DNA from 3 places in the Mesobacillus sp. ABV4_180 genome. Region 2 is predicted to be linked to each of the others. Evidence: predicted binding sites of a transcription regulator. Region 2 holds the regulator's gene; each other region holds the start of a gene.
The links. Region 2 encodes Rex, which represses fermentation and respiration genes when NADH is low (regulators of the CRP and FNR family bind a similar motif). Its sites were predicted from a motif close to TTGTGAAATATTTCACAA; they were not measured.
Positions count from the first base shown of each region.

Region 1: a site for Rex is predicted at 4,615-4,632, ahead of ACXAEA_RS17540 (YwiC-like family protein). Genes of this name have one in related genera too.
Region 3: a site for Rex is predicted at 1,684-1,701, ahead of ACXAEA_RS02215 (cytochrome C). Genes of this name have one in related genera too.

Region 1 is NZ_JBSWTJ010000001.1:3,423,208-3,430,170, reverse strand. Features, by position in the region: gene cls (cardiolipin synthase) at 1-1,420, shown strand, start outside; gene ACXAEA_RS17560 (hypothetical protein) at 1,547-1,732, opposite strand; gene ric (iron-sulfur cluster repair di-iron protein) at 1,787-2,485, opposite strand; gene ACXAEA_RS17550 (molybdopterin molybdotransferase MoeA) at 2,708-3,973, shown strand; gene mobB (molybdopterin-guanine dinucleotide biosynthesis protein B) at 3,970-4,485, shown strand; gene ACXAEA_RS17540 (YwiC-like family protein) at 4,690-5,406, shown strand; gene ACXAEA_RS17535 (Crp/Fnr family transcriptional regulator) at 5,449-6,123, opposite strand; gene argC (N-acetyl-gamma-glutamyl-phosphate reductase) at 6,270-6,963, shown strand, end outside.
Region 2 is NZ_JBSWTJ010000001.1:46,351-53,313, forward strand. Features, by position in the region: gene ACXAEA_RS00190 (spore germination protein) at 1-149, opposite strand, end outside; gene groL (chaperonin GroEL) at 620-2,248, opposite strand; gene groES (co-chaperone GroES) at 2,416-2,700, opposite strand; gene ACXAEA_RS00205 (lysostaphin resistance A-like protein) at 3,084-3,815, shown strand; partial or broken gene ACXAEA_RS00210 (YdiK family protein) at 3,819-4,018, shown strand; gene ACXAEA_RS00215 (redox-sensing transcriptional repressor Rex) at 4,045-4,701, opposite strand; gene moaC (cyclic pyranopterin monophosphate synthase MoaC) at 4,729-5,223, opposite strand; gene ACXAEA_RS00225 (ABC-F family ATP-binding cassette domain-containing protein) at 5,378-6,963, shown strand, end outside.
Region 3 is NZ_JBSWTJ010000001.1:418,839-425,801, forward strand. Features, by position in the region: gene nosZ (Sec-dependent nitrous-oxide reductase) at 1-1,152, opposite strand, end outside; gene ACXAEA_RS02215 (cytochrome C) at 1,172-1,621, opposite strand; gene ACXAEA_RS02220 (hypothetical protein) at 1,929-2,264, shown strand; gene bshB2 (bacillithiol biosynthesis deacetylase BshB2) at 2,291-2,959, opposite strand; gene ACXAEA_RS02230 (YojF family protein) at 3,005-3,352, opposite strand; gene pdxK (pyridoxine/pyridoxal/pyridoxamine kinase) at 3,829-4,653, opposite strand; gene fdhD (formate dehydrogenase accessory sulfurtransferase FdhD) at 5,172-5,966, shown strand; gene fdnG (formate dehydrogenase-N subunit alpha) at 6,021-6,963, shown strand, end outside.

The DNA of each region.
Region 1 (6,963 bases), 3.4 Mb from region 2:
GGGGGCAGCTATCCTTGTTTACGGAATCATCATCCTGATCAGCCTGTATTCATTGATGCTGGAGAATCGGTCAGCCCAGCATACGCTGATGTGGATGTATGTGATGCTGCTGTTTCCTGTTGCTGGGTATTTCTTTTACCTGTTTTCCGGCCAGTTGTATTTGAAAGGTTATTTATATAAAAGTAAGAGGACTCGTGACCGGGACCAATGGGAGAAATTGATGCGCAGAGAAGAGTCACGGAATCTGTCTTTCTTGACTGAGAATCAGCAATGTTTTGCCCAATATGCAAAGAATGCTTCCTTAACACCTATTACGACTTCTTCAAAGGCGAAAATCCTCAAAAATGGAGAAGAAACATTTAGCGAAATCAAAAAGAAGCTTAAAGAAGCAGAAAAGTTCATTCATATGGAATACTATATTTTCAGGTCTGACAGACTGGGAAGAGAGATTATTGACATCCTGATCGAGAAAGCAAAGCAGGGCGTTGAAGTTTTGTTTATGTTTGATGCAGCTGGCAGCTTGAAGTTTGCTGCAACAGACCTGAAGGACATGCAGGAGGCTGGCATAAAAGCCGCTCCATTTTCACCGCTGAAATATGGGTTCTTCAACCAAAAATTCAACTTCAGGAATCACCGGAAGATTATCATCATTGATGGTGAAATTGGGTTTGTGGGTGGTTTGAATGTAGGAGTCGAATATCTGGGCGAGGATGAAAATTTCGGTTTCTGGCGAGATACTCATATGATGTTGACTGGAGAGGCAGTGTATACACTTCATAATGTTTTCATGCTTGATTGGGAATATGTCAGCGGTGAGGAGGTTCTCGAGGATCATCGAGCAGTAAAAAAGGAGCATCAGGATGAAGAACTGGACGGTGCTATCCAGGTAGTGGCGAGCGGGCCAGATACACAGCAAGGAATCATGAGTGACTTCTATTATACTATGATGTCATGTGCGACAAAGTCGATTTGGATCGCAACTCCTTACTTTGTCCCTGATGAAGCAATCCGAACGGCATTAAGGGTAGCTGCAGCCAAGGGAATTGAAGTCAGGATCATGGTACCTGAAATCAATGACAGTTACCTGACTCAATATGCAAGTCGTTCATATTTTTCGGAGTTGCTGAGAAATGGTGCTGAAATTTACTCCTATAAAAAAGGTTTTTTGCATCAAAAAGTCGTCATCGTCGATGGAAATATAGCTTCAATCGGCACTGCCAATATGGATATGAGAAGCTTCCATCTGAATTTTGAAGTGAATGTCTTCCTGTTCGGTACAAGTTCGATAAGAGACCTTGTGGCACATTATGAGCAAGATATGGAAGAAAGCGAAAAAATCAGTCCTGTTCAATATCATAAGCGAGGATTTATTGAAAGATCGAAGGAATCGTTCGCCCGTCTTTTTTCAGGAGCATTATAAAGTGTCCACATGTAAAGAAATGACCTCATCTGGGAAGGATGAGGTCATTTTTTTATGAGATGAGAACGTAAAAAGTTCACTTCGAGAATTGTCCAGCTTCAGCGCCTAGGCCCTTGAGACGTTGGTCTAGCTGCGGCTCCTATCTCCTCGAGACGCCTGTCTAGTGTCACCTCCTAAAAACTCCGAAACTTCAACTCCGCCGGCAGAAGCAAAAAGCGCTTCTTTGTCGGAATCTCCAGTTTCTGCGTTTCTGGGCAGTCGGCTATACTTTTCGATTTCGGTCCTGCCAATGAAGTCAAAGAACGACTTCACCGGCCGGCCCTCCAACGCTTGTCGGGGCTGACCAAGGAGCTTGCGCTTTTCTTCCTAGGCAATATACCTTGGGAATAGGATGTTATTTTCCAGATGCACGTGCATGAAAGTATGTGATTCAAGGGCTTCCAATCGTTTATATACTAAACGATACGTTCCGCAGGCGTCCATAGGCGGGCTAAAGTCATCGGTAATTTCGCGTAATTGCTTTAGAATTGAACCTGCATGGTCATGTTCCTTTTCCAATTCGGTTATTTCCGCTACGATTTCATTTCTTCTGATTTCTTCTGCAGTATCTAGCTGGAGCAGGAGCGGGAATACGGTAGCTTCTTCTTTTGCTGTATGCTCAAGCAGTTCCTTTTTCAGTTCATAGAAAAGTTCATAGACTTTCACTAGCTCTTCATGACGGTCACCGTGTACTTTAGCAACCTTCGTGACATAAGGACTGAGCATTTTAAGCTCCTCTTCAAGCTCCCGGTGGTATTTATTCTTGATGTGGTCGATCAATTCAGCTGAGCCTGTTTCTGTCCATACCTCCATGTTTTCTGCCGTTCCGTTATGCTTTTTGTAAAGTTCCTCAAGTTCATCCATGATCGCTGAAACATCAAGGTTTTGCTCACCCGCTGCTTCTGCAAGAGGACGATTGCCGCCGCAGCAGAAGTCCAGTCTGTTCTTCTTGAATAAATCACTTGATTGAGGAAATATATTGACAATATCTTTTACTAAAGAATTTTGATCAAAAGGCATTTTCATATAATAACCCTCCATAAAATTATTTAATACTGTATCCATACTCATCATAAAGGAAATCAGTTTACTGCTTGGTGATGTGAATCACACTTCACAAAAAATCCACATATTTTCTAGACTTTTTATGAGAAAATACTGTGAGGTTTGTTATGTTTTCATTTTTACATTACTCTTATAATGATAAGGATAATCCCAGAATTTAAGCCTGTAATAGGAGCTGATTATATGTTAGAGAAAAGAAATCCTATTCCGATAGGAGAGGCAGTTAAAAAAGTGATGGAGCATAAGAAGCTTGGCTCCACTGAATATGTTTCAATCAACGAAAGCTATGGACGCTATCTGTCAGAGGACCTGAAAGCTACCAGTGATGTCCCTCATTTTGATCGGGCGCCATATGATGGGTATGCTGTCCGTTCAGTCGATACCCAGGGAGCTTCTCAGTCCAATTCGGTTGAACTTGAAGTGGTGGACCATATAGGAGCAGGCATGCTTACAGATAAAGAACTTGGGCCATTCCAGACAGTCCGGATCATGACCGGGGCGCAGATGCCCGTTGGTGCCGATGCTGTTGTGATGCTAGAACTTGCGAATGAAATAGAACGCGACGGAAAAAAGTTTATGCAAACAAAACGCAAACATAATAAAGGCGATAATGTTTCCTACAGGGGCGAAGATGCTAAGGAAGGGGAAGTGCTTGTCAAAAAAGGCACATTAATTAATCCTGGCATTCAGGCCATGCTTGCAACATTTGGTTATGCAAACGTGCCTGTTGCGAGGAAGCCGATAATCGGTCTTTATGCAACGGGCACCGAATTGCTTGAGGTCGATGAGGCCCTTGAGCCAGGAAAGATTCGCAACAGCAATTCATATATGATTTCTGCGCAAATTCTTAGGGCAGGCGCAGAAGTGAAATACTTTGGCCAGCTGCCTGATGATTTCGATACATGCTTTGACGCAGTCAGCAAAGCCATAGGTGAAGTGGATTTATTTATTACTACTGGCGGAGTATCTGTTGGGGACTATGACTACCTCCCAGAGATTTACGCAAAGCTTGGAGCAGAAGTGTTGTTCAATAAGGTAGCGATGAGGCCAGGAAGTGTCACGACTGTTGCACAGCTTGAAGGCAAGCTGCTGTTTGGTTTGTCTGGGAATCCGTCTGCATGCTATGTAGGCTTTGAATTGTTCGCTAGACCAATCATCAGGACGATGCTTTTTACGCACCAGCCCCATCTAAGGAAGGAAAAAGCGGTTCTTGATGCAGATTTCCCTAAAGCGAATCCTTTTACCAGATTTGTAAGGAGCGCACTGACAATCCGGGATGGCAGGCTAGTAGTTACACCGAGTGGCCTGGATAAATCGAATATCATCATGAGTCTGGCGGGGGCTAATTCGCTCATGATCCTCCCGGGCGGCACAAGAGGCTTTGAGCGTGGGATTGAAGTGGAAGTTCTGATGCTTGAAGACCATGTTGGCAGTGATTGGCCTTGGTGAAGCCGGCCCTGTTCCAAATTGCAGGTTACCAGAACAGCGGGAAAACAACGCTAAGCCTGAAACTGATTGAGCGGCTTTCCACCTTGGGACTAAAGGTCGCGACAATCAAACACCATGGACATGGAGGAAAGCCTGATATCCTGGAATCAAAAGATTCAAGCCGGCATATCAAGGCGGGAGCAGCTGTATCGCTTGTAGAAGGGGAAGGCAGGATCGTGATTCAGGCTGAAAATGGACATTGGTCTCTTGCTGATGAGATCGAAATGCTGTCATGCTTCAAGCCGGATGTGATCCTAATAGAAGGGTACAAGAATGAACATTATCCGAAGGCAGTCATTCTGCGAGATGAGGATGACCTGGAGCTATTGGGAAAATTGCCGAATATCAAAGTCATTTTTACCAGGAAACAAGAGCTAGTTCAAAAGCTGATCCATCTGGATATACCTGTTTTCCACTCTGCTGAAACGCACGGAGTTAATTGGATTTTAGATTATCTAAACAAGCTAGATTAGGAATAATATAATACATTTAATTAATCCACTTGAAACATCAATTCGGAAAAAAGGCTGAATCGCTTTTGATTCAGCCTCTTCTCTGTTTTTTTGACAGTTCAGTGTCAACTGAATTCCAGAGGGCAAAAAATGTGATGTGTTTCACTTATTTTGATACAACACTGCTATATAGTAAGGGTATGAAATAGAAGGGAGTGTTGAATCATGAAGTTATTTATGCCAAAACAGCACGGTGCCTGGGCGATGCTGATCATCCCGTTCTGGCTTGGAGCGGCGGCAAGTGAAATGATCTGGCAGCATATCCCGTTTTTCATAGGGTGGCTATTTTTATATTTGGGAACGTATCCACTACTATTGATGTTCAAGAAAAAGAAGATCCCATTCTATCGAAAATGGGTACTTATTTATATGGTTCCAGCCCTATTATTTTTGATGGTTCCGCTGTTCACGACTCCTTCCATCGTTTACTTCGGTATATCGATGATTCCATTTTTCATGGTCAATGCCTATTTTTCAGCAAAAAATCAGGATAGGGAGCTTATGAACGATTTAAGTGCCATCATTGTTTTCGCCATTGCAGGACTGGCTAGCAGCTACTTGCCGGCCGGGGAAGTGAATGAAAATGCGGTGCTGGTATTTGCAGCTTCAATCTTATTTTTCACCGGAAGTACTTTTTATGTGAAAACCATGATCCGGGAAAAAAAGAATGCCAGCTTCAAATGGATTTCCTGGTCATACCATCTGCTTGTGCCAGTTCTGTGGCTTGCAGCCGGAGAGATGGCCGTCGCCCTGGCAGCCATTCCAAGCCTGTTAAGATCCGTAGCCTTTTATGGCAGACATTTGTCAGTCATGCAGGTAGGAATATATGAAATTGTAAATGCCGTCCTTTTTTTCATCATCATGCTATTTCCGATTTTATAATAAGTAAGCCGCCAGCACACATAGCTGACGGCTTATATATATCTATTCAATATTACAAATTTCTACCGGACAGTTCTCACAGTCTATTTCTCTTTTTAGCTGTTTGATTGCATGAATGGTAATGAAGCCTCTATCGATTGAAATGATTTCATTCTTTCTCAATTCGCTTAATAGCCTGTTGACGACTTCTCGTGAAGTGCCGCAAAAGTTTGCGAGCTCCTGGTTCGTAAGGGATACATTGATTTTAATTCCTTCATCTGTATCAACACCATAGCTGTTTGCCATACGGATCAGTGTAGAGTAAAGTGCTCCTTTTTTTCCATGAAGGACGAGATCCCTGAACCTTGTTTGCGACTTGCGGTGCTGAAGGGACAGCCATTTAACAAGTTCAAGCGCTAGTCTGTTGTCCTTCGTGATTTCATCCTCGAGTTTATCTTTTTGGATTACCGCCACAGTTCCACTTTCAGAGGCTCTGGCATTCAGTACATGATTGGAGGCAGGACTGAATAAGGAAAGTTCCCCAACCAATTCACCGGACGAGCACATCCGGATCGCCAATTCACGTCCATCTGGCACCATTTTGCTGACCTGGAATTTCCCGCTTTGAATAATATATAGCTCATTTGCGGTATTTCCTTCTTCAAAGAGAAAACTCCCCTTTTCGATTTTCTTAATTCTATGAACCTTTTCGAAAAGCATGTTCAAATTGGGTGACATGATTGTTGCGCCAAGCATGTAAATACCACCTTATAAAGGGAATGCATATACTCCCTTGCGTATATGATTTTAATATTATTATATTGTAAAGCATTTTAAAGCAGCAATGAAATTGTGAAATGTTCACATATTGTTAATAATTTTTATTGCCTTTTCATATTTTAGTTTTTATAATAAAAAGAACTTTATTAATATTTATAAATTTTTATGGTTATTTATGCATAAGGTGGAAGGAGGAAAAAAGTGAAGGCAGCTATCATTGGCACCACAGGATATGGGGGGGAGAGCTGATTCGTATCCTCGCCAATCATCCATATTTCACTATTCATTCAATCCATACAACAAGGGAAGAAAAACCTGTGTCTGAAGAGTATCCTCATTTGACAGGAATTTTTGACAAAGTCCTCACCAAGATTGATCCTGATAAAATCTCTGAGGCAGCAGACGTTGTTTTTCTTGCAACCCCCTCTAAGGTCTCTGGAAAACTCGCTGCATCATTTTTTAAAAAGAACATCAAAGTCATTGATTTATCGGGAGATTTGAGATTAAAAGAAGCTAATGCTTATAAAAAATGGTATAAGCATGAGCCGGTTGCCAACTCAATTCTGGGTGAAGCGGTATATGGACTTAGCGAATGGAACAGGGAACAGATTGCAAATGCAAGCCTTCTGGCTAATCCAGGCTGCTATCCAACTGCAGCACTACTCGGGCTGGCCCCAGTCCTTACTGAAAAACTAGTTGATCCGAAAAGCATCATTATTGATGCAAAATCTGGTGTGTCCGGCGCAGGCAGGTCTCCCTCGATGGGCACTTTGTACGCTGAGTTGAATGAAAATTTCA
Region 2 (6,963 bases):
TGCCCGATCTCTTTGCGAATTAGATTCAAATCTTCCGTAAGATTGCCGGTAATTTCATTTATAGATTGAAATGGCTGTTTATCTTGTTCTGCTTTTTTTTCAATTCCCTCAATCTTCATCCGTTTTTTGTTTAGCTTCCGCCATTTCACTTATCATCACTCTTTCTCTAATGAGTGAACCCATTTGAAAAATTTATAAAATCCAAGAGGAACTATAAATGTAATAAATGCTTGTACGAAAATGATATAGTCCGGTATTAGTGAAAGAATTTTCTTGAACATAAAAGCCTCTCCTATAAATGCTCAGAAGTATTATCGTTAGAACGTTTTAGAATACATTGATTGTAGTATTTACTTTTTATGTTAAAATTACCCGACTATTAGAATAGTAATTATCCTTCTGTTTTCGTATATTTTTTCTTGCTAAACAGAATAATGAAATGAGCAGAAGTGGGATGAAAACTGAGCATAGAGTTAATAAAGTCTTGGTACGCAAATTTTAACAACACAAAAAACCACTCCCTAATTTTTATAGGAAGTGGTTTTTGCTATTGATACAAATTATTAAGATGACTTCTTCTCAAATGGGAGGAAAATAGCACAAATGTATGGCTATGGCCTTACATCATGCCGCCCATGCCGCCCATACCGCTCATGTCAGGCATACCTGAACCAGCTGGTTCTGGAATGTCAGCAACTACTGCTTCTGTAGTCAAGAACATAGCAGATACGGATGCTGCATTTTGAAGTGCAGAACGTGTAACTTTAGTTGGGTCAACGATACCAGCTTCGATCATGTTCACCCATGCGCCAGTTGCAGCGTTGAAGCCTGTTCCGACTTCTTCGCGCTTCAAGCGCTCAACGATAACAGAGCCTTCAAGGCCAGCGTTGTGAGCGATTTGGCGAACTGGTTCTTCCATAGCACGAAGGACGATGTTCACACCAGTAGCTTCGTCGCCTTCTGCCTGGATTTCAGATACTTTCGTGTATACGTTTAGAAGCGCAACGCCACCACCGGATACGATACCTTCTTCAACTGCAGCGCGAGTTGAGTTAAGAGCATCTTCAATACGAAGCTTGCGTTCTTTCAATTCCGTTTCAGTAGCAGCACCAACTTTGATGACTGCAACACCGCCAGCTAGCTTAGCAAGGCGCTCTTGTAATTTTTCTCGGTCAAATTCAGAAGTTGTTTCTTCCATTTGAACGCGGATCTGGTTCACACGGCCAGCGATTTGTGCGCTGTCTCCAGCACCTTCAACGATAGTCGTGTTTTCTTTTGAAACAACAACTTTAGAAGCGCGTCCTAAAGAAGTGATTGTTGCAGACTTAAGGTCACGGCCTAACTCTTCAGTGATTACTTCACCGCCAGTTAGTGCTGCGATGTCCTCAAGCATAGCTTTACGGCGGTCACCAAAGCCAGGAGCCTTGACAGCAACTGCGTTGAATGTTCCGCGAAGCTTGTTAACTACTAATGTAGCAAGTGCTTCACCTTCAACATCTTCAGCAATCATCAATAATGGCTTGCCTTGCTGTACAACTTGCTCAAGTACAGGAAGGATTTCCTGGATGCTTGCGATTTTCTTGTCAGTGATCAGGATATATGGGTTTTCAAGAACTGCTTCCATCTTGTCAGAATCAGTTACCATGTATGGAGATGCATATCCGCGGTCGAACTGCATACCTTCAACAACGTCCAATTCTGTAGTGAAGCCTTTAGATTCTTCAATCGTGATAACGCCGTCGTTTCCAACGCGCTCCATCGCTTCAGCAATCAATTGGCCAACTTCTTCGTCAGCAGCAGAGATAGCTGCAACTTGTGCAATAGAAGCTTTGCCTTCGATTGGCTTAGAGATAGCCTTTAATTCTTCAACAGCTGTAGCAACAGCCTTTTCCATTCCTTTGCGGATGCCCATTGGGTTAGCACCGGCAGTTACGTTCTTAAGACCTTCGCGGATCATCGCTTGAGCAAGAACTGTTGCAGTCGTAGTACCGTCACCAGCAACATCGTTCGTCTTGCTTGCTACTTCAGCAACAAGCTTAGCACCCATGTTTTCGAATGCATCTTCAAGTTCGATTTCTTTTGCGATTGTCACACCATCGTTCGTGATTAGTGGAGAACCGAATTTCTTCTCAAGAACCACGTTGCGTCCCTTTGGTCCAAGAGTTACTTTTACTGCATTCGCAAGAGAATCTACCCCGCGAAGCATCGCACGGCGTGCTTCTTCACTGAACTTAATTTCTTTTGCCATCGTAAAAAAACCTCCTCGAATTTTTGAATTTTATATTCCTTAAATTAGTGTCCAGCTCCAGCGCCTAGTCCCTCGAGTCGCTTCGGTCTGTCCAATGAAGTCAAAGAGCGACTTCACTGGCCAGCCTTCCAGCGCTTTTCGGGCCTGACCAAGGCGCTTCCGCTTTTCTATTCTACAACTGCAAGAATGTCGTTTTCACGCAAGATCAGGTATTCAGTTCCCTGGTACTTCACTTCTGTACCTGCGTATTTTGAGAAGATAATGCGGTCGCCAACTGCAACTTCAAGAGCAACACGCTCTCCGTTGTCAAGTACGCGGCCAGTGCCTACAGCTACTACTTTACCTTCTTGAGGTTTTTCTTTCGCTGTGTCGGGTAAAACGATACCGCTTGCAGTTTTTTCTTCAGACTCAACAAGCTCGATAATAATGCGATCTCCTAGTGGCTTGATCAAGTGAAACAACCTCCTCAAATTATATGTAGATTATTTATTAGCACTCTCCTCATTAGAGTGCTAACACAATTTATATAATAATGAATCTCTATTTTTTTTGCAAGCATGAAGTCCAATTTTTTTTAGAAAATTTGCCCTTATTTCCTTTCTCGGATTCCTGTGACAACAATCGACTTTTTTCGTTATTTTCAATAACAGCCTGGCTAAAAATGGCCACCTTAAAGAGTATGCCGGATCAAGAAATTTTTAACCAAAAAGTTGAGCAGACACCCTGATATTTGAACTTTGCAGATGGTTACTAGTAAAATGGATAGATAGCATCGTGGAACTTTTATTGCTTTAGACCGTATAACATGAAAAGGCTTTTGAAGGAGATTATCATATTGAAAAAGGAATATTGGTACGTCATTATCGCCTATATCGTCATGCAGCTTTCAAGCCTGATCGGGATTCCGATCGTCGCCTTCATTGGAGCGGCAATGGGAAAGAGCCTGGAGGAAATGGAAACCCTCTCGATTCCGTACTGGCTCGTGATCAGCTTTTCGCTGACACTTCTAATTGTGCTGTTGATTTTAAGGAAAGAAAAGACCGTTCAGGCTGATTTGCGGGACGCGGCTACGCCGGCAAGCTCTGCTGCCTGGGCAATTGCCGGTGTGTTTCTCGCTCTATTCGCCCAATCGATTGCCGGCAGTATTGAAAATATGATCGGCATCGAAATGGGTTCCGAAAATACACAGGAGATCATTAAACTGATTGAGAACTTCCCTATAGTTATCCTGGTCAGTTCGATCATCGGTCCGATTTTAGAAGAGATCGTCTTCCGGAAAATCATCTTCGGCAGCCTTCATAAGAAAATGAACTTCTTTTTTGCCGCGCTGATCAGCTCCGTGATCTTCGCCCTGGCGCATTTTGAGCCGGAGCACGTGATCTTATACTCAGCGATGGGCTTCACCTTTGCATTTCTTTATGTAAAAACAAAGCGGATCATCGTTCCGATCATCGCCCACGTTACAATGAATACAATGGTTGTCCTGCTTCAATCCGTATTCCGGGAAGACATTGAGAGAATGATAAAAGAAGCAGAGAAAATTCAAAGCTTTATTGGGGGATTTTAAGTTATGAAGCAATCGCCTTTATTTTCAGGCATTGTCTACATCTTGTTAGGCACCTTATTCACCTATTTCGCGATCCAGAATGTGAACGAGTCAGGCTGGGGATTTTTCTCCTATCTCCTCGTCGCGCTTGCCCTTTCGACTTTGGTTCGGGCATCCGGATGATCCTGTTCCATTTCAAATTGAAGCAAATCCAGAAAAAATAGCCCCTTCATCACGAAGGAGCTTTTTTTTATTCTGCGATTTCACTGTCTGTCGGATAATGTTTCAGGAAATAAATCAATGATTGCAGTTCAACAGCCAGGTCTATATGGTGAATTCTGATTGAAGATGGCACATTCAGCCTGGCAGGCGTGAAGTTCAGGATCCCCTTAATATTCGCTTGCACCAATCGGTCCGTAATCGGCTGCGCTACAGCTGATGGAACAGTCAGGATCGCAACCTGAATGCCTTCCTCGACAACTACTTTATCCAGGTCATCCATATGGAAGACCCGTACGTCGCCGATTTGTGTACCTACCTTACCAGGATCGACATCGAAAGCAATTTCGATTTTCGTATTGTTGTTCTTCGAAAAATTATAATTCAAGAACGCCGTTCCCAGATTACCGACACCGATCAAGGCTACTTTCGTAAGTTCATCCTGATCCAATGTCTTCCTGAAAAAGGTCAGCAGGTAATTCACATTGTAGCCGTATCCCTTTTTACCCAATGCCCCAAAGTAGGAAAAATCCCTTCTGATTGTCGCTGAATCTACTTTTACCGCTTCACTTAACTCTGCAGATGATACCCTTTGCTTTCCTGAAGAATGCAAGTTCAATAAGAATCGGTAATACAGCGGCAAACGTTTTGCGGTTGCCTGCGGAATCTTCATAGCATCGTTCGTCATTCTCCATCCTCCACCCTGTCCGAATTTCTACTTCAGCTTCTCTTCTCTCTTAAAATCGCCGTTTTTCCCGCCGGTTTTTTCGACTAAATACGTCTTGCCGATCACCATGCCTTTGTCGACGGCCTTACACATATCATAAACAGTCAGCGCACATGCTGAAGCTGCTGTTAACGCTTCCATTTCTACACCTGTATTCCCTTTCGTTTTTACAGATGCTGAGATGTTTAAAATATAGTCACTTCCATTTTGCTCCCAATCGAACGAAAGGTCAATGCCTGTTAATGGAAGCGGGTGGCACATCGGGATGATTTCAGACGTCTTTTTCGCCGCCATAATGCCAGCTACCTGTGCAACTGCCAGTACATCCCCTTTTTTCATTTTATTTTCAGTTATCCTTACATATATATCCTCATTCACGGTTATGCTTGAATGGGCTAATGCCGTGCGGACCGTCTCAGGTTTGTCGCTGACATCGACCATTTTCGCTCTGCCTTCATCATTAAAATGCGTAAATTCTGCCATGTTCAAGCTCCTCTCATCCAAATGATACACTATTTTCACAAACTTGTGTGTGAACTTTGTTTCTATGTTCACAAATACAATGATCAATCGCATATATTGCCGTGCCTATAGTAATGGGTTACACTATTTCTAAGGCAATAGAGGTGAAAAAATAATGATATTATTACAGGTTAATCAGCTATCAAAATATTTTGCTGCTGATCTTATTTTATCGAATATAAAGTTTGAAATACAGACCCGTGACAGAGTTGCACTAGTCGGCCGTAACGGCGCAGGCAAATCCACCCTGCTGAAAATCATCGCCGGCTACGAATCACATGACGGAGGAGAAATCATCCGCCCTAAAGGTACGTCTATTGGCTATTTAGCCCAGAATACCGGACTGGAGTCAGAGAAAAGCATTTGGGATGAAATGCTGTCCGTTTTTGAGCACCTGCACAGGATGGAAAAGAATCTGCGCAACTTGGAAGAAAAAATGTCGGATCCTGACATCCTGTCGAACAATACCGAATACGAGCGAGTCCTGAAAGAATATGATCTTCTGCAGGTGCAATTCAAGGAAAAGGGCGGCTATCAATATGAAGCGGATATTCGTTCCGTGCTGCACGGCCTGAACTTCCATTCTTTTGATTATTCCACAAAAATCTCAACTCTAAGCGGCGGACAGAAAACCAGGCTCGCCCTGGCAAAGCTGCTGTTGACCCGTCCGGATATCCTGATCCTGGACGAGCCGACAAACCATTTGGACATTGATACGCTCTCCTGGCTTGAGCAATATTTGCAGGGGTATGACGGGGCGATCCTGATCGTTTCCCATGACCGCTACTTTCTTGATAAAGTCGTCAACCAGGTATATGAAATTTCGCGCCATCAGCTGATGAAGTTTCCGGGCAATTATAGCTCTTATTTGGATCAGAAAGCGGAAAATTATGAGCGTGACCTTAAATTGTATGAGAAACAACAGGATGAGATTGCCAAGCTGCAGGATTTTATCCAGCGGAATCTCGCGCGTGCCTCCACGACCAAACGTGCCCAGAGCCGCCGCAAGCAGCTTGAGAAGATCGACAGGATGGACAGGCCATTAGGCGATGAAAAATCCGCTTCCTTCAGCTTTCAAATCGAACGGCAGAGCGGCAATGACGTCCTTAAGGCTGATTCACTTGCTGTAGGCTACAGAAACGAAGCCGTTTCCGAAAATATCACATTTAACCTTTCACGCGGCGATAGCACTGCACTTGTCGGTCCGAATGGTGTGGGAAAGTCTACATTACTGAAGACGATCGTTGAAAAATTGCCTAGGATTGCAGGGAGTATCCAGTACGGTTCCAACGTCTCGATTGGCTACTACGATCAAGAACAGGCCGAACTCAGCTCCAATAAAAAGGTTTTGAATGAACTTTGGGATGAGTACCCTTTGAAACAGGAAAAAGAAATCCGGACTGTCCTTGGGAATTTCCTCTTCTCAGGTGATGATGTCCTTAAAATCGTCTCAACCCTGAGCGGCGGCGAAAAGGCTCGTTTGGCACTTGCAAAGCTGATGCTGCAAAAATCCAACTTCTTGATCCTGGACGAACCAACGAACCATCTGGACCTCGACAGTAAGGAAGTCCTTGAAAATGCCCTGATCGATTATCCGGGCACGATCCTTTTCGTTTCGCATGACCGTTATTTTATCAACAGGATTTCCACAAAAGTCATCGAACTCGACCGTGCAGGTGCTACCGAATATCTTGGGGATTA
Region 3 (6,963 bases), 370 kb from region 2:
ATCGAACTGGGTGTGAAGCGGTCCCAATGCGTTTTCAGGGTTAACTTCTCTTTCCATGACTGATTCATATTTGATGATTGGAATTCCGTTGCGTTCTCCTGCAAAGTCTTTGTTTTCAATCGCTTTAAACGCTTTTTCAAAAGAAAACACGGTCATCGCCGGCGCTAATTTTCCGGATGCAATGAAGTGCTTGCCATCTGGAGTGACATCGACACCATGCGGCGATTTAGCCACAGGCACTAAATAGATTCCGCCCTTATGCTTTTCAGGGAAGATCATTTTCTGTCCTGTCACTTCATCATACTGTCCGTCCTTGACCATCTTCTCGAGCTCTTTCCAGTTGAACAGGACGATGAAGTCGCGGTCTGCCTGTGAAGCATTGATTTCTAGATTCGTTGTAGCTTCTTCTGTGTTATACGTGGTCATGACTGCCCAATCCTTAGATTCCTTTTTCCCTGCATCCGATAAGTCATAGGACCATGGCGGAAGAGCGACCTGATAGGCAATGTTCAATTTTTCATTCTTCTCATCGAATGTGACAGCGGACATCACTCCGCGGTATTTATCGCTATATTCGTCCAATGGAGCATATTCTCTGCCGATCGGTACCGCAAACCGGGTTGGAAGGAACATATATTCAGTGTTTTCAGTAACGAACGCTGCACAGTGAGGACCGCTCGTATTCGGAACATTGATGATATCACGCACTGTGAACGTTTCGAGGTTCATGACAGCAGCACGGCTGTTCCCGACGTCGGTCGCAAACATGTATTTGCCGTCATAGTCCCCATTTGTCTCAGAAAATGCCGGGTGATGGAGGTCTCCCCAGGTAAACCCGCCCATCATTTCTTTTGAGTGGTTATCAAAACCGTATCCTGTTGCTGAATCTGGGCTGAATACCGGTACCGTCCTGATATGCCTCATGGAAGGGACGCCATAAATGAACATCTGCCCTGAGTGACCGCCTGATGCAAATAGATAATACTCATCCTTTTCACCAAATGGTACATATACCTTTTCTGCACTTGACTTGTTTTTGCTGCTGTCCGCAATGGCTTCATTTCGGTTCCCAGGTGAAAAATCAGCGAATAAAACTGTTGCGGCCAGGAGCCCGGTTGCAAGTCCAGAGGCAATTGGAATCCATTTTTTCATCAACCTTGCACCACCTTATTTATTTTTTGGAAGCTTCCTCAAGAATCTTTACCACTTCGGAAATCTCTTGCTCTGATAGTGGATTACCGCCGATGACACCTGACATTACAGCAGAGGTTGGCTCTTTTAAAAACTGGTCGATTGGCTTTCCATGTTTGCCCTCTACATTTTCAAATGCCTTTGATAGATCCGGTCCGGTAGCTCCGCCGGTGAGGTTTAATGAGGAAACCGAATGACACCCAAGGCAGCCTTTTGCCTTAAGGATGTTATCGTCAGCAGATACAGTCTGAGCAGCCTGGTCCTCGTCATTTTCTTGCTTGCTGTCACTTGCTGGTTTGGATTGTTCCTTTTCTGGTTTTGCCACCTCGGTTGGGTTATCATTACTGCTGCCTGCAACCTCAAAGGCTATATAACCAAGCCCGAGGCCGAGCAGAGCGCTGATGACAAAACTAATCAAAGCTTTTTGCATCACTTTCTTACCCCCTTTAAGTGTTTTTCACTAATTATCGTAACTTGATGAAAAGATCAGAAGTGTGATGAGCTTCACACAATAGTTCCATAATTGTGAAAGGTATTTGAACGGGATGTGTCTAAAATATGAAGGAGGTGTTGGCGCTTACATTTAGAGAATCAATGAAATTATAAGTGCAGAAAAGTGGTTTTAGATGCGCACCTTTCTTTTAGTTGTCTAAAGGGTGAATGAAAAGTAATGGGTTTTTGTGATAATATTAGAGGGAAATAGCTGAAAATTAAAAAAATATAGAGGAAGTGATCTCTTGTTTCTTAAGAAGAAGAGATGGGTGTTTATTCTTGCCCCAATTATTTTAATAGGCTGTCTTTATTCCTATGATGCTAGTTTAGAAGTGTATACGAATAAAAAAGACGGGGTACTCGTCTATAAGGATAAAGAATTCCAGCGCGGCTATGATAGTTATCAAAAATATTATTTGAATGGAGAAAAAAACTTCGAGCTCGACCGGTTGATCGGCAAGACAAATAACAGCAAATTCCTTGGTTTCAAAGAGTCTGTTTGGAAAATCAAAGGGAAACCGGAGCAGGAAGTTGTGTTTGTAAAGGGATTGATGGTTGAAGGAATATATGAGCGGAAATGAAAAATCCACCCTAAAAGGTGGATTGATCAGGAAAACTTATACGTCCAGAAGCGTTCGTTATTGATCCAGGCCATTGTCTTAGGATCTTTTTCCTTCAGCTTATCAGCCATTTCAGCAAGCATCAGTTCCGTCTGGGAGCGGTGTGCCTTGATTGCTTCAAGCTTGATGTCCGCAACAGCGCTGATATCATGGACGATATCCGGCTCTCCCAGCTCTTCGACGCAATTTCTTGAGAATGCGACGCAGTGCAGCTTCGGTCTGTCAGCTTCGGGGATTTTTCCAACGGCGCTCACCACTGCTGCACCTGTTGCCTCATGGTCCGGGTGGACGGAGTACCCAGGATAGAAGGTGATGACGAGTGAAGGATTCAATTCGGTAATCAGTGAGGACATAAGATTGCTTAGCATATTCTCATCCTCGAACTCGACCGTCTTGTCACGGAAACCTAGCATGCGCAAATCATTAATCCCAAGTGCGTGTGCTGCTGCCTTTAATTCCTGTTCCCGGATTGCAGGCAGCGTTTCGCGGTTCGCAAACGGCGGGTTTCCCATATTTCGGCCCATCTGCCCAAGCGTCAGGCAGGCATATGTGACAGGAGTCCCCAGGTTGACATGTGATGCGATTGTACCGGAAACACCGAATGCCTCATCATCGGGATGAGGGAATACCACAAGTACATGCCTTTCTTTTTCCATCGTAAAATCTCTCCTTTCGGCCAGCCTGTTCAAAGCTGAGTGTCTCTAATTAAAAGGCGTTTCGCTTATTTGCAGAGCGACGGCAAGCTTTCCGCTAAAATCATGGCCGGCAAGCAGCAGCCTTCCTTTATCATCGATTTCGAAATGGGTGATCCCTTCAGCGTATACCCAGCCAAATGGGATTTTCAATCCGACCCGATAAGGTCCTTCACCTGTCATCTTCGCTCGCTCATATGTAACCTTCGCGTTGCGGATAAAAGCCCCAGATGAGAAAAACGATTCATTGTTATGTGAGGCATATGCACCATTAGTTGTTTCCAAATGGATGTAGACTTCCTTGTCTGCAAAACGTTCCAGAGTTTCCTGGACTTCTGATAAAATAACCGGATCCATCTTCATTCCTCCTTCCCGAGTCGATGCGGCAGCACTATGTCATGCAGTTTATATTAGCCGAATGAACAGCCTTCTATGTTAAAAATCGATTATATCTATATTACTAAAAAACACTTCTGAAAGCGAAATGTATGCTTTAAGTGAATTGTTTTTTAGGGGAAAAACAAAAAGGATGGCAGCCGCCATCCTTTTTGTTTTGAGATAAGAAAGAATAAATTTCACTCCGAGAAATGTCCAGCTCCAGCGCCTAGCCCCTCGAGACGCTTGTCTAGCTCGGCTCCTAACTCCTCGAGACGCTTCGGTCCTGCCGATGAAGTCAAAGAGCGACTTCACTGTCAGGCCCTCCAGCGCTTGTCGGAGTTGGGCAGTCGCCTACACATTTCGATTTCGGTCCGCCCAATGAAGTCAAAGAACGACTTCACTGGTCGGACCTCCACCGCTTGTCGGGGCTGACCGAGGCGCTTTCGCTTTTCTTATTATTCGCCACGATTGCCGTCTGCGAATTTATTGTATGCAAGGTGCATGGTTGGGCCTACGTATTCATTCAGCCTGAAGCCGTGTTTGATTGCTTCAGTGATGAAGCCTTTTGCCACGTCCAATGCCTCATTGACTGTCTTGCCTTTTGCAAGCTGTGCTGTGATCGCTGAAGCGAATGTGCAGCCTGCACCGTGCGTAAAGCTGGTTTCGACTTTTTCAGATTCGAAAAGGGTGAATTCTTTTCCATCATAAAGAAGGTCTACAGCTTTTTCGTGGTTCAGCTTGTTTCCGCCCTTGATCATGACATTTTTTGCTCCAAGGTCATGAATCTTAACCGCTGCTTCTTTCATGTCATCTACCGTACGGATCGGGCCAGTCTGTGCAAGCTGCCATGCTTCGAACAGATTTGGAGTAACGACTGTTGCTCTTGGAAGAAGCAATTCTCTCATTGCGTCTGTGTTTTCAGGCATCAGGACCTCGTCTTCTCCTTTGCATACCATTACAGGGTCGATGACGACCTTTTCTAATTTGAATTCATCGATTTTGCGTGCGGCAAGCTCGATAATGTCAACCGTACCAAGCATTCCTGTCTTCATCGCGTCGATGCCGACGGAAAGGATCGTTTCAAGCTGCTTTTCAACAAGATCAACTGGCTGCGGGAAAACTTCGTGGTGCCAGTGATTTTTAGGGTCCATCGTCACGATTGTCGTAAGAGCGGTCATCCCATAAACGCCAAGCTCCTGGAATGTCTTAAGGTCAGCCTGGATGCCAGCGCCGCCGCTAGTATCGGAACCTGCGAGTGTTAACACCTTTTTCAAAGCCATGAACAAATACCTCCATTTTTCAAAAACTGGCGCCGGGCTAGACCGGTCACCTTTCTTCACTTTCTTATGATTATACCAATTCTGATGGATTAGACAAAGAATTGGTTTTGTTCAGTCATTTCACCTCGGCACATGAGGTTTCTCATTCCATGTTAAAGTGGAAGCCGTAATTTTTGACGATTTTGTGTCATTAGCAAGTTGCCGTGATGAAAGTTACTGAGAGGGAGAATGAATTCGTTTAGGATTGGTATGTGAAATTTGGCACAGCTTGGGATAAAAATCTTTCGTTAACAGAAAATCTTGATTGTTAAAGAATTAGACAATTTTCATCTATATTATTGTAACAATTGACGCAGTTGAAACCATTCTTTTTCCAGTACATTAAGGGTGTAGGGGTATTGCTCTCTTATTCATAGTGGAATGTAAATTAACAGTTTAGAAGGTTGAGAAACCGTTTTTGGAATAGTCGGTTGCTGCATCATAACCCATGACGAACGACCAGATAAGGGGTGAAAAACATGAACATGAAAGGCTGTCCCGAAGAGTATCCTATCAGCCTCAAATTGAATGGATACGAAATCGCTGTTTTCCAGCTGACAAATCAGGATCTGGAGGATTGGGTATATGGCTACCTTTTTTCCGAGGGGATGATTGATACACCTGAAGATATTGTCAGTGTTCATTTTAATGAAAAAACAGGCAATCTGAACGTGACGTTGTGCAATTCCTTTGACCCTGAACAGCTGTTTTCAAAAAAGAAGCATTATACAGCTGGCTGCGGCCGCGGAGTGACGTTCTTTTCGATGACGGATGTGAAGAAGTTCAACAAAGTGAATTCAGATGAAACCTATTCGCTGACATATTTATTAAAAAAACGCGCCGAATTCGCACAGAATTCGCCGTTATACCTGGAAACAGGCGGTATGCACGGCGCATGCATCATCCTTGAGGATGGAAGCATTGAAGTCCGTGAAGACATCGGCAGGCATAATGCGGTCGACAAAATTATTGGCCATGCAATTCGTAAGCGTTTGCATCCTGATCGGCTTGTCTTGATGACGACTGGAAGGGTTTCATATGAAATGCTCTCAAAGGCAGCGAAGTTTGGTTTTGCCGTCATTGGCTCGCGCACCGCGGCCACAAAGCAGGCTGTGCAATTAGCCCGATTCCTTAATATAGAGGTCGTTGGCTACCTGCGCGGAAAAATGGCGACCGTTTATACTTCAGCCGGGAGGATCAATGATGACCTGAACCCGACATCTGCTTCTGAAGGCCTCCTTGAAAGGGGGGAAGCCCAGCAGTTATTGAATTAGATTACCTGTGGGATTAGGGATGTTCTTAGCAACTATTGGGAAGGAGAGAGAGAGATGGTTGAAATCAACCTGAATCGCCGGCAGTTCCTGAAGCTGTCAGGTGCCACTGCGGCTACCCTGGCTGTTGTCGAGCTTGGCTTCAATGAAATTGAAGTCCATGCGAAAACAAAAGAATTCAAGATTGCCAAAGCTACTGTTACACCAACCATTTGTCCATACTGCGCGGTCGGCTGCGGAATTTTAGTCCATACAAAAAACAAAGATGTGGTATATACGGAAGGGGATCCGGATCATCCCATCAATGAAGGAAGCCTGTGCAGTAAAGGGACGACGATCAGACAGCTTTTCACTTCAGAGAAACGCGTCCTGAAGCCGCGTTATCGCGCTCCTGGTAGCGATAAATGGGAAGAAAAAGACTGGGGATGGATGCTCGATACCATAGCCAAACGCGTGAAGGAAACACGCGACAAAACATTCGTTGAAAAATCTGGCGGAATGTATGTCAATAAAACGGAAGCGATCGCCAGCCTTGGCGGTGCTGCACTTGATAATGAAGAGACTTATTTGCTCGCGAAAATGATGAGAGGGCTTGGTGTCACTTATTTAGAGCACCAGGCACGAATATGACATAGTTCTACGGTTGCCGGTCTGGCACCTTCATTTGGTCGTGGAGCAATGACAAACCATTGGAATGATCTGCAGCATACAGATTGTGCATTGATCATAGGAGCTAACCCTGCTGAAAACCATCCAATCAGCTTCAGATGGCTTTTAAAGGCAAGGGAAAACGGAGGCAAAATCCTGTCTGTCGATCCGCGTTTTACAAGAACGTCTTCACAGGCTGACATTTATGCCCCGCTTCGATCAGGAACGGATATTCCATTTATCGGAGGCTTGATCAATTACTCGATTGAAAATAATCTTTTCCACAAAGAGTATGTTGCTAAATATACAAATGCATCCTTCATTGTCAAAGAAGGATTCGATTTTAAAGACG